DNA from 3 places in the Azospirillum fermentarium genome. Region 2 is predicted to be linked to each of the others. Evidence: riboswitches for the same ligand, from Rfam matches in the RefSeq annotation. Region 2 holds a riboswitch; each other region holds the start of a gene.

Region 1 (3,271 bases), 220 kb from region 2:
GACCGGCAGTAATACAGGCTTTTCAGCCCCCGCTCCCACGCGGTCCAATGCAGCATGTGCAGATCCCATTTGTCGATGTCGCCCGGCAGGTAGAGGTTGATCGACTGGCTCTGGCAGACAAAGGGGGTGCGGTCGGCGGCGAAATCCACGATCCACCGCTGGTCGATTTCGAACGCGGTGCGGAACACCGCCTTTTCATCGTCGCTCAGCACGTCCAGATGCTGCACCGATCCTTCGTGCTCGATGATCGACTGCCACACCGCGGGCGTGTCGGCGCCGCGCCCGGCCAGCAGCCGTTCCAGATGCGGGTTGCGCACCGAGATCGACCCTGACAGGGTTTTGTGGGTGTAGATGTTGGCCGGGATCGGTTCGATGCAGGCGCTGGTGCCGCCGCAGATGATGCTGATGGACGCGGTGGGGGCGATGGCCAGCTTGTGGCTGAAGCGGGCGCGGATGTTGCGGTCGGCGGCGTCGGGGCAGGGGCCGCGCTCGTCGGCCAGCCGCACCGACGCGGCGTCGGCGGCCCGCCGGATGGTGCGGAAGAAGCGCAGGTTCCACGATTTCGCCAAAGCGCTTTCAAAGGGAATGCCGCGCGCCTGCAGGAACGAATGGAACCCCATCACCCCCAGCCCGACCGAGCGTTCACGCATGGCCGAGTAAACCGCACTCTCCATCCCCTCCGGTGCGTCTTCGATGAAGCGGGTCAGCACGTTGTCGAGGAAGCGCAGCACATCCTCCACCAGCGCGCCGTCGCCGCTCCACTGATCCCAGGTTTCCAGATTGAGGGAGGCGAGGCAGCACACCGCCGTGCGCTCGTTGCCCAGATGGTCGGTGCCGGTGGGCAGGGTGATTTCGCTGCACAGGTTGCTGGTGGTGACGCGCAGCCCCAGATCCCGCTGGTGCCGGGGCAGCGCCCGGTTCACCGTGTCGCCGAACAGCAGATAGGGTTCGCCGGTCTGCAGCCGGGTTTCCAGGATCTTCTGCCACAGTTGGCGGGCGCTCAGCGATTTCAGCACCTCCCCCGTCTTGGGGCTTTTCAGGAGGAAGGGGGTGTCGCCGCGCACCGCCTCCATGAACGCATCGGTGATGACCACGGCGTGGTGCAGGTTCAGGCTCTTGCGGTTGAAATCGCCCGAGGACTTGCGGATCTCCAGAAACTCCTCGATTTCCGGGTGGTGGATGTCGAGATAGACCGCCGCCGACCCGCGGCGCAGCGACCCCTGGCTGATGGCCAGCGTCAGGCTGTCCATCACCCGGATGAACGGGATGATGCCCGAGGTGGTGCCGCAGCCCTTCACCGGCTCGCCGATGGACCGCACCCCGCCCCAATAGGTGCCGATGCCGCCGCCGTTGGACGCCAGCCGCACGTTCTCGTTCCACACGCCGACGATGCCGTCCAGCGAATCCGGCACCGCGTTGAGGAAGCATGAAATGGGCAGGCCGCGGGAGGTGCCGCCGTTGCTGAGAACCGGTGTCGCCGGCATGAACCACAGCCGCGACATGGCGTCATAGATCCGCTGGGCGTGGGCGGCATCGTCGGCATAGGCCGCGGCCACGCGGGCGAACAGATCCTGATAGCTTTCACCGGGGAGCAGATAGCGGTCGTCCAGCGTCGCCTTGCCGAACGCGGTCAGGAGCGCGTCGCGGCTGCGGTCGATGCCCACCACCGTGGGGGACGGCGGCGTCCAGCGTTCCAGCGGCGCGCGGGTGACCGCCCGGTCCAGCGGGCGCGGGGGCAGGGCCACCAGATTGCCGTGATCGTCGAAATCCCGGCCAAAGCTGTACGGGGTGGCCGTCTGGGCGGTGGGCAAGGCAAGCGCCGGCATCGGTGGTCATCCTGTCGTGGGGTTGGACGGGACGCACGGCAAGCACGGCTGCGGATGTGGGCCACGGGGATGGCGCACAGGCGCAAGCGCACCACCGGGACACCCCGCCCGTGGACGTTCGTTCGGTTACGGCAGGTCTCCTGGCTTGCGGGTCACAGCACGTCCGTCCGGCCTTCCCAGCGCCCGAGGGGCGCCAGTGACACGAAAACGGCGGACACGCTCTCCGCTTACAGTTGCGGGGGCAGCGCCGGCATCGTTCCCGGACGGGGACTCACCGGCTTCCCTCTTAGCCCTGTATCTTGTTGGATGCAGGGAACCATAACGCTAAATATGGTATGTCATGGAAACGGGGGCGTCAAGATCTTCTCTTGAGCGCCCCCGTTTCACACCGCGTGTGTTGCCTCAATGGCGGCGGAATGTCAATTCCGCGTCATCTCAATCCCACACCGGCGCCAGCCCGGCGGGGCTGACCAGCCGCCCGTCCGGCGTGGCAAGGGCGTGGATGGCGGCCATATCCTCCGGCGGCAGGGTAAAATCGAAAATGGCGGCGTTTTCCGCCGCGCGCGCAGCACTCACCGTCTTGGACAGGGCGACGACGCCGGGCTGCTGCACCAGCCAGCGCAGCACCACCTGGGCCACCGTCCGGCCGTGGCGGGCGGCGACGGCCCGAAGCCGTTCGTCGGCCAGGACTTTGCCGTCGGCCATGGCGTAATAGGCGGTGACGGCCATGCCCGCCGCGCGCGCCGCGCCGATCACCGCCGTCTGGTCGAGATAGGGGTGGTATTCGATCTGGTTGGTCACCAGCGGGGCGGCGGACAGGCGCCCGGCCTCGGCCATCAGGGCGGTGGAGAAGTTGGACACGCCGATGTGGCGCACCTTGCCCGCCTGCCGCACGGCGTTCAGCGCGCCGATCTGCTCGGCCAGCGGCACATCCGCGTTGGGCCAGTGGAGCAGCAGCAGGTCCACGTAATCGGTGCCCAGCTTGCGCAGGCTCTCATCGACCGAGGCGTGGAAGGCGCTGTCCCGGTAATTCTTCACCCACACCTTGGTGGTCAGGAAGATGTCGCCGCGGGGAACGCCGGACGCCGCGATGCCGGCGCCCACCGCATCCTCGTTGCCGTAGATCTGGGCGGTGTCGATGTGGCGGTAGCCGAGAGCGAGGACGGCGGGCACCATGCGGGCGGTGTCGGGCCCCGGCATGCGGAAGGTGCCGAAGCCCAGGGCCGGAATGGCGGCGCCGTTGGCGGTGACGGTGTGCATGGACGAAATTCCTTCTTCGCGTCTTTGATCAGGCGGTACGGAGAATGGGCCGGGCCGCCCGGCTGTCGAGGGCACCGCTCCACAGGGTCAGCACCAGCGCACCGGCCACCATGATCCCGCCGACCCACGGTGTGGACCCCAGCCCCAGGGGGGATGCGGCCACCAGACCGCCGATCCACGCCCCC
Region 2 (3,271 bases):
CGCCCAGCAGAAACAGCAGGCGGTAGGTCAGCAGCGCCACGTCGGCCACCGCCGCCGGCAGCCCCAGCCCACGCAAAAGCCCGATCAGCCGGCTGGCCGGCGTGGTCAGGGTCAGCAGCGCCAGCGCCGCCACCGCCGCCAGCGACCGGCCCACCGGCACCAGCGCCGTTTCCACCCCGCCGGGCACCCAGCCCAGCGCCAGCCCGCCGCGCCAGTCCAGCGTCAGGGCCAGCGCCGGCAGGCTGGCCAGCAGAAACCCCGCCGGGGGCAGCAAGGCGGCGGCCAGGGCCGCGGGCGGCACGCGGGCCGACAGCAGCGCCAGCCCCACCGCCGCCGCGAACACCGCCGCCGGGGCCAGGGGCGGCGCCCCGGCCATGGCCGCCAGCATCAGCCCCAGGCTCAGCGCCAGCTTGCCGCCGGTGCCGCGGTCCTTCCACGCCGACAGATGGGCCGCCCGGTCAAGGGCGCGCATCGCGCGCGCGCCGCTGCGTGCCCTGCCGTCCGGTGTCCCCGTCCCGCCGGCGGGACCGGCGGCCCATGTAATAGCCCAGCAGCCACGCCCCCACTGCGGCCTGCCCCGCGAACAGCAGGCTTTCGATTTCCTTGCTGGGGGGCTCCCACAGGGGTTCCCACCAGGGGGTGTAGCCGGGCCTCACCTCTTCGATCACGCCGGACGCCTTGTCGTCGGAGCCGCCGAAGCTGGGCTTCTCCTCCCACGGCATGACCAGCGGCAGCAGGACGATGGCCGCGGCCAGCCCCAGGACGATGCGGTTGTCACGCAACATGGCCGGAATCCTTCTCTTCACCGCGCATTTCCGCCAGCAGGCGCAGGTCGTCGGCGCTGTTGCGCGACAGCCAGTTGACCACCGCCACCGTCAGCAGCCCTTCCACCACCGCCAGCGGCATCTGCGTCACCGCAAAGATCGACAGGAATTTCACCGACGCCCCCGTGAAGCCGGTGGCCGGATCGGGGAAGGCCAGCCCAAGCTGCAGCGCCGTGGTGACATAGGTGGCGAGGTCGCCCAGGAACGCCGCCAGGAACACCCGCACCGGCACCGACAGCCCCACGGCCCCGCCGCCGCGCACCATGGCCCACGCCACCCACGGGCCGACGATGCCCATGGAAAACACGTTGGCCCCCAGCGTGGTCAAGCCCCCGTGGGCCAGCAGCAGCGCCTGGAACAGCAGCACGATGGTGGCCATCAGCGTCATCACCGACGGGCCGAACAGCGCCGCCCCCAGCCCGGTGCCGGTGGGATGCGAGCAGCTTCCCGTCACGCTGGGCAGCTTCAGCGCCGACAAGAGGAAGGCGAAGGCGCCCGACGCCCCCAAGAGCAGCCGGGCCTCGGGCTTTTCCCGCACGATGCGGCGCAGGCGCACCGCGCCCACAATGACGAAGGGTGCCGACGCCGCCGCCCACCCGGCGGCGTGGAGAGGAGGCAGAAAGCCTTCCATGATATGCATGAACCAGACACTCCCAGTTGATCCGGGAGGCCAGGGGAACGATGGAGGGGAAAGCCGGCAGACCCGCGTCCGGTCCTCTGGGCGCGGGGCCGTCCTGATTCCACGCCACCGGGACACCCCGCCCGGAGGAACGACACGAGACAGCGGACGCCGGCAGGTCTCCTGGCTTGCGGGTCGCCGCCACCGCGCCGGCCTTCCCGGCCGTCACCGGCCAGTGGCACATCAGGGGCGCGGCGGCTCACCGCCTACAGTTGCGGGGGCAGCCATGGCTTGCGCGAGCCCCAAGGGGCCTGCGGCACCATGTTCCCTTTTCATCGCCGGCCCCCGCGGACGGGAGCCGGAGAACCGGCATCACGCCCGCGACGGTACGGGGCGGGGGCGGATGTTGTCAAGGAAGGCGTACAACCCTTCGGCTAACGCCCCAGCTTCGCCGTCTTGGCCGGGTCGATCCACCAGGTGTCGGGGAACAGGGTGCTGCGGAACTCCTGGTCATACTTGCGGGGCGTCGCGGGGATGCCGAAACGGTCCCACGCCGCCACCCAGCTTTCCGGGTTGTACCAGTGGGGCACCATGTAGAAGCTCCACAGCAGCACGCGGTCCAGCGCGCGGGTGGCGGTCTTCAGCGTGGCCTCGTCCCTGGCGGCGATGACCTTTTCCACCAGCGCATCCACGATGGGGTCGCGCACGCCGGGGTAGTTGAACGATCCCCGCTCCCCCGCCGTGGCCGAGCCGAAGAAGGCCCGCAGTTCGGTGGCCGGCGGGCTGGCGAAGCTGAAGTTGGTGACGATGACGTCGAAGTCGAAATCGTCCGACCGCGCCTCGTACTGGGCGGAATCGACGCTGCGCAGGCTGGCGTCCACCCCGGCCCGGCGCAGGGTTTCCACATAGGGCTGGATGATGCGGGACAGGCCGCCGCCCGCCACCTCCAGGACTTCCACCGTCAGCGGCTGGCCGGCGGCGTTGGCCAGACGCCCGTTCTTCGGCTCCCACCCCGCCTCTTTCAGCAGGCGCAGCGCCTCGCGGGTTTCGGCGCGGTTGTTGCCGGCGGGGTCGCCCGCGGGGGGTTGGAACGGCTGGGTGAACAGCCGCGGCGGCAGACGGTCCCGGTACGGTTCCAGCAGCGCCAGTTCGTCCGGCCCCGGCACCCCGCTGGCGCCATAGTCGGAATTGGGGAAGTTGGACAGGGTGCGGTGGTACTGCCCGTACAACAGCGTCTTCTGCGTCCAGGCGAAATTGAACAGCATCCCCAGCGCCTCGCGCACGCGGGGGTCGGCGAACTGGGGCCGGCGGGTGTTGAAACGGAACGCCTGCGCCCCCAGCGGCAGCGCCGAGGGGATCACCCGCTTGACCACCCGCCCGTCGGCCACGGCGGGAAAATCATAGCCGGTGGTCCAGCGCTGCGCCCGGTTTTCCACGCGGATGTCGTAGCCGCCGGCCTTGAACGCCTCGAACATCACGTCGTCGTCGCGGTAGAAATCCTGTTTGATGGTGCCGAAATTGTACAGGCCGCGGTTGACCGGCAAATCGCGGCCCCAGTAATCGGCCACCCGCTCATAGGTCAGCGCCCGCCCCGGATTGACCGCCACCGTGCGGTAGGGGCCGGAGCCAAGCGGCGCCTCCAGCACCGTCTTACCGATGTCGCGCCCGTTGGCGGTCCACCAATGCCGGGCCTCCGGCGCCATGACGGTGGCAAAGTCGATGACCGGCTTGATCTCCCCCCGGCTGGACAGGGTGATGCGCACGCGGCGGTCGTCCAGCGCCTCCACCGCCGTCACCTTGGCCAGGGCCGATTTGATGATGGGGCTTC
Region 3 (3,271 bases), 440 kb from region 2:
ACGGTCAGCCGCTCGCCGAAGGCGCGGTTGCCGATCTGGTCGTGGTTCTGCAGGAAATTGACGAAGGCCGGCGGCGGCAGGTGCCGCGACACCTCCCCCCGCCGTTCGCCGCCGCGCAAAGCGGACGGGCCGCCCTGGTAGATGAAGCCCTCGGCCAGCGCCCGGCACAGGCCGGCGATGGGGTCGGCGGCAAAGTCGCTGTAATATCCCCCGCTCTCCCCGGTGGCCAGCACATGGGCGGCGTGGTGGTAATCGTCGTTCCATTGGGCGGTGTGGAACCGCGGCTCCCCCCCGTCGCGGGACAGGAGGCGGGCGGCGTTGTGCTCGTTCTCCAGCACCAGATGGACGTGACGGTCCCGGCCCACGCGATCACGCACCCGCCGGGCCAGCTCCTCCAGGATGTGGGGGGAAGAATCGTCGATGATGGCGTGCACCGCGTCCAGCCGCAGCCCGTCGATGCGGTATTCCTCCAGCCAATAGAGCGCGTTGTGGATCATGAAGTCGCGCACCGGGCGGGCGTGGGCGCCGTCGAAATTGATGGCGGCACCCCACGGCGTCTTGTGCCGTTCGGTGAAGAAGCCGGGGGCGTAGGCGTGCAGGTAGTTCCCGTCCGGCCCGAAGTGGTTGTAGACCACATCCAGGAACACCATCAGCCCCCGCCCATGCGCCGCGTCGATCAGCGCCTTCAGGTCGTCGGGCGTGCCATAGGCCGACCGGGGGGCGAAAAGCTGCACCCCGTCGTACCCCCAGTTCCGCCCGCCGGGGCATTCGGCCAGCGGCATCAGCTCCACCGCCGTGATGCCGGCCGCCGCCAGATGGTCCAGCCGTTCGATGGCGGCGCGGTAGGTGCCTTCGGGTGTGAATGTCCCGACGTGGAGTTCGTACAGCACCGTCTCGTGCCAGGGCCGCCCGCGCCATGCGCTCGCCGTCCAGGCGTAGGAGGCCGGGTCCACCACCCGGCTCGGCCCGTGCACCCCGTCGGGCTGCCAGCGCGACACCGGGTCGGGGACCGCCAGCCCGTCGGGCAGGATGAAACGGTAGGCGCTGCCCGCCGCGGCCTCATGGGTGGCCAGGGTGAACCACCCGTCCTCTTCCCGCACCATGGGCAGGCGGGTGCTGCCGTCGATCTCCAGCGTCATCTCCGCCACGCCCGGCGCCCACAGGCGGAACCGGACGGAACCGCCGGCCTGCGGCTGGGCGCCGAAGGGCATGGAATGGGTGAAACGGTTCTCGGTCATCGCAGCAATCCTCTGGTGTGCGGCGGCATCCCCCGACAACGCCCCGCCGCTGGGTTTGCTCCCCGCAATAAAAAAACCCCGGCAACAAAATCATTGACCCGCCGGCATCACCGCCCCTAGCTTGGCCGCGACGGTTGCCCGCAAGGGCTGAAAAGGGAACACGGTGCGGACCCATCGACAGGGTTTCAAGCCGGGGCTGCCCCCGCAACTGTAAGCGGCGAGCCGTCCGCAACGAAGCCACTGGAGCCATGAAAGACGCTCTGGGAAGGCCGCGGACAGGCGACAACCCGTGAGCCAGGAGACCTGCCGTCAACCGTGGTCACACGCGGACACATTCGGGCGGGGTGCACCGAAGGTTGCCGAACCGGGATTCCGCCCGTGCGGGATCGCGGCGGGGCTTCGTTCGCGGTGACGTGCCACCGGCGTCTCCGCCCGAGGTCTCATGACTCGTACCCTGTTCTGTCCGTCCCGGACGATTCCCGCCGCCTTTGCCATCGGCGGCGTTCTCCTCCCCCTCTCATCCCTGGCCGCCGACGACGGCACCGCCACGAGCACGGCCATGCTGCTGCCGGAAATCTCCGTCACCGCCAACCGCGTGCCCACCGCGGCGGACGCGACCGGCAGCGCGCTGACCATCATCACGGCGGACGACCTCCAGCAGCGCCAGACCCGGATCCTGTCCGACGTCCTGCGCGAGGTGCCGGGCGTGGCGGTCAACCGCACCGGCCCCATGGGCACCCTGACCCAGGTCCGCATCCGCGGGGCCGAGGGCAACCAGACCCTGGTGCTGATCGACGGGATCGAGGTCAACGACCCCGCATCGGGCTCCGAATACGACTTCGCCAACCTGCTGGCCGGCGACATCGAGCGGGTGGAGGTGCTGCGCGGGCCACAAAGCGCGCTCTACGGCTCCGACGCCGTGGGCGGCGTGGTCAACATCGTCACCCGCCGCGGCAGCGGCGCGCCCTCCCTCTCGGCGGCGGTGGAGGGCGGATCGTTCGGCACCTGGGCCGGGCGCGCCACCGCCGGCACCGGCAACGACCGCTACGACGTGGCGGTGAGTGCCCAAGGTGTGCGCAGCACCGGCGTGTCGGTGGCCGACCGCCGGCTGGGCAACGGCGAGAAGGACGGCTATCGCAACGGTACCCTGACCGCCAAGGCCGCCGTGCGTCCCACCGGCACCACCGAACTGGCGGTGGTGGGCCGCTACACCCGCTTCGACAGCGACACCGATGGTTTCACCGGCGGGCGCGGGGCGGTGGACGACGGCACCAGCACCACCGGCAAGCAGGCGTTCGGGCGGGTGCAGGGCAAAGCGGTGTTCCTTGACGGCCATTGGGAGCACATCGCCGGCCTGTCCTATGGCCGGCAGCAACGGAATTACCGCGATGCCCGCGGCCAGACCACCAGCACCTACGAGGGGCGCAAGACCAAGCTGGACTATCAGACCAACCTCAGCTTTGCCACCGGCCCAGCGGCGCACGTGCTGACCGCCGGGGTGGAGCACGAGGACGACACCGGCATCACCCGCAGCGGCTATTCCAACTTCGACCGCACCATCGGGTCAACGGGGCTGGTGGGGCAGTACAAGCTGGACCTGTTCGACCGTCTGACCCTGACCGGCAGCGTGCGCCGCGACGGCAACGACCTGTTCCAGGACGCCACCACCTGGCGCGGCACCGCCGCCTACCGCGTGGAGGACACCGGCACCAAGCTGCGCGCCTCCTACGGCACCGGGGTCAAGAACCCGACGCTGTTCGAGCTGTACGGATACACCGCCACCTATGCCGGCAACCCGGACCTGAAGCCGGAAAAGGGCCGCGGCTGGGACATCGGCGCCGATCAGGCGCTGTGGGGCAAGCGGGTGGTGGCCGATGCCACGTGGTTCAACCAGCGCATCCGCGATCTCATCACCGGGACCGGACGCACCTCCATCAACATGCCCGGCGAATCCCGCGTGCAGGGGCTGGAGGTGGGGCTGACGGTGGAGCCGGTGGACGGGCTGACGCTGCGCGGCTCCTACACCTGGACCG

What was found. Region 2 has a riboswitch for cobalamin ahead of M2352_RS23780 (energy-coupling factor ABC transporter permease). Riboswitches for the same ligand answer to the same signal wherever they lie in the genome.
Region 1: linked by a shared signal. The riboswitch ahead of M2352_RS22915 (ribonucleoside-diphosphate reductase subunit alpha) and the one ahead of M2352_RS23780 (energy-coupling factor ABC transporter permease) in region 2 are both predicted to bind cobalamin.
Region 3: linked by a shared signal. The riboswitch ahead of M2352_RS21900 (TonB-dependent receptor plug domain-containing protein) and the one ahead of M2352_RS23780 (energy-coupling factor ABC transporter permease) in region 2 are both predicted to bind cobalamin.

Annotation. Positions count from the first base shown of each region.
Region 1 is NZ_JAOQNH010000003.1:590,124-593,394, forward strand. Features, by position in the region: gene M2352_RS22915 (ribonucleoside-diphosphate reductase subunit alpha) at 1-1,826, opposite strand, end outside; cobalamin riboswitch at 1,940-2,162, opposite strand; gene M2352_RS22920 (aldo/keto reductase) at 2,262-3,086, opposite strand; gene M2352_RS22925 (MFS transporter) at 3,115-3,271, opposite strand, start outside.
Region 2 is NZ_JAOQNH010000003.1:810,132-813,402, forward strand. Features, by position in the region: gene M2352_RS23770 (CbiQ family ECF transporter T component) at 1-472, opposite strand, end outside; gene M2352_RS23775 (energy-coupling factor ABC transporter substrate-binding protein) at 459-785, opposite strand; gene M2352_RS23780 (energy-coupling factor ABC transporter permease) at 775-1,464, opposite strand; cobalamin riboswitch at 1,600-1,829, opposite strand; gene M2352_RS23785 (extracellular solute-binding protein) at 1,878-3,271, opposite strand, start outside.
Region 3 is NZ_JAOQNH010000003.1:366,220-369,490, reverse strand. Features, by position in the region: gene treZ (malto-oligosyltrehalose trehalohydrolase) at 1-1,238, opposite strand, end outside; cobalamin riboswitch at 1,353-1,563, shown strand; gene M2352_RS21900 (TonB-dependent receptor plug domain-containing protein) at 1,681-3,271, shown strand, end outside.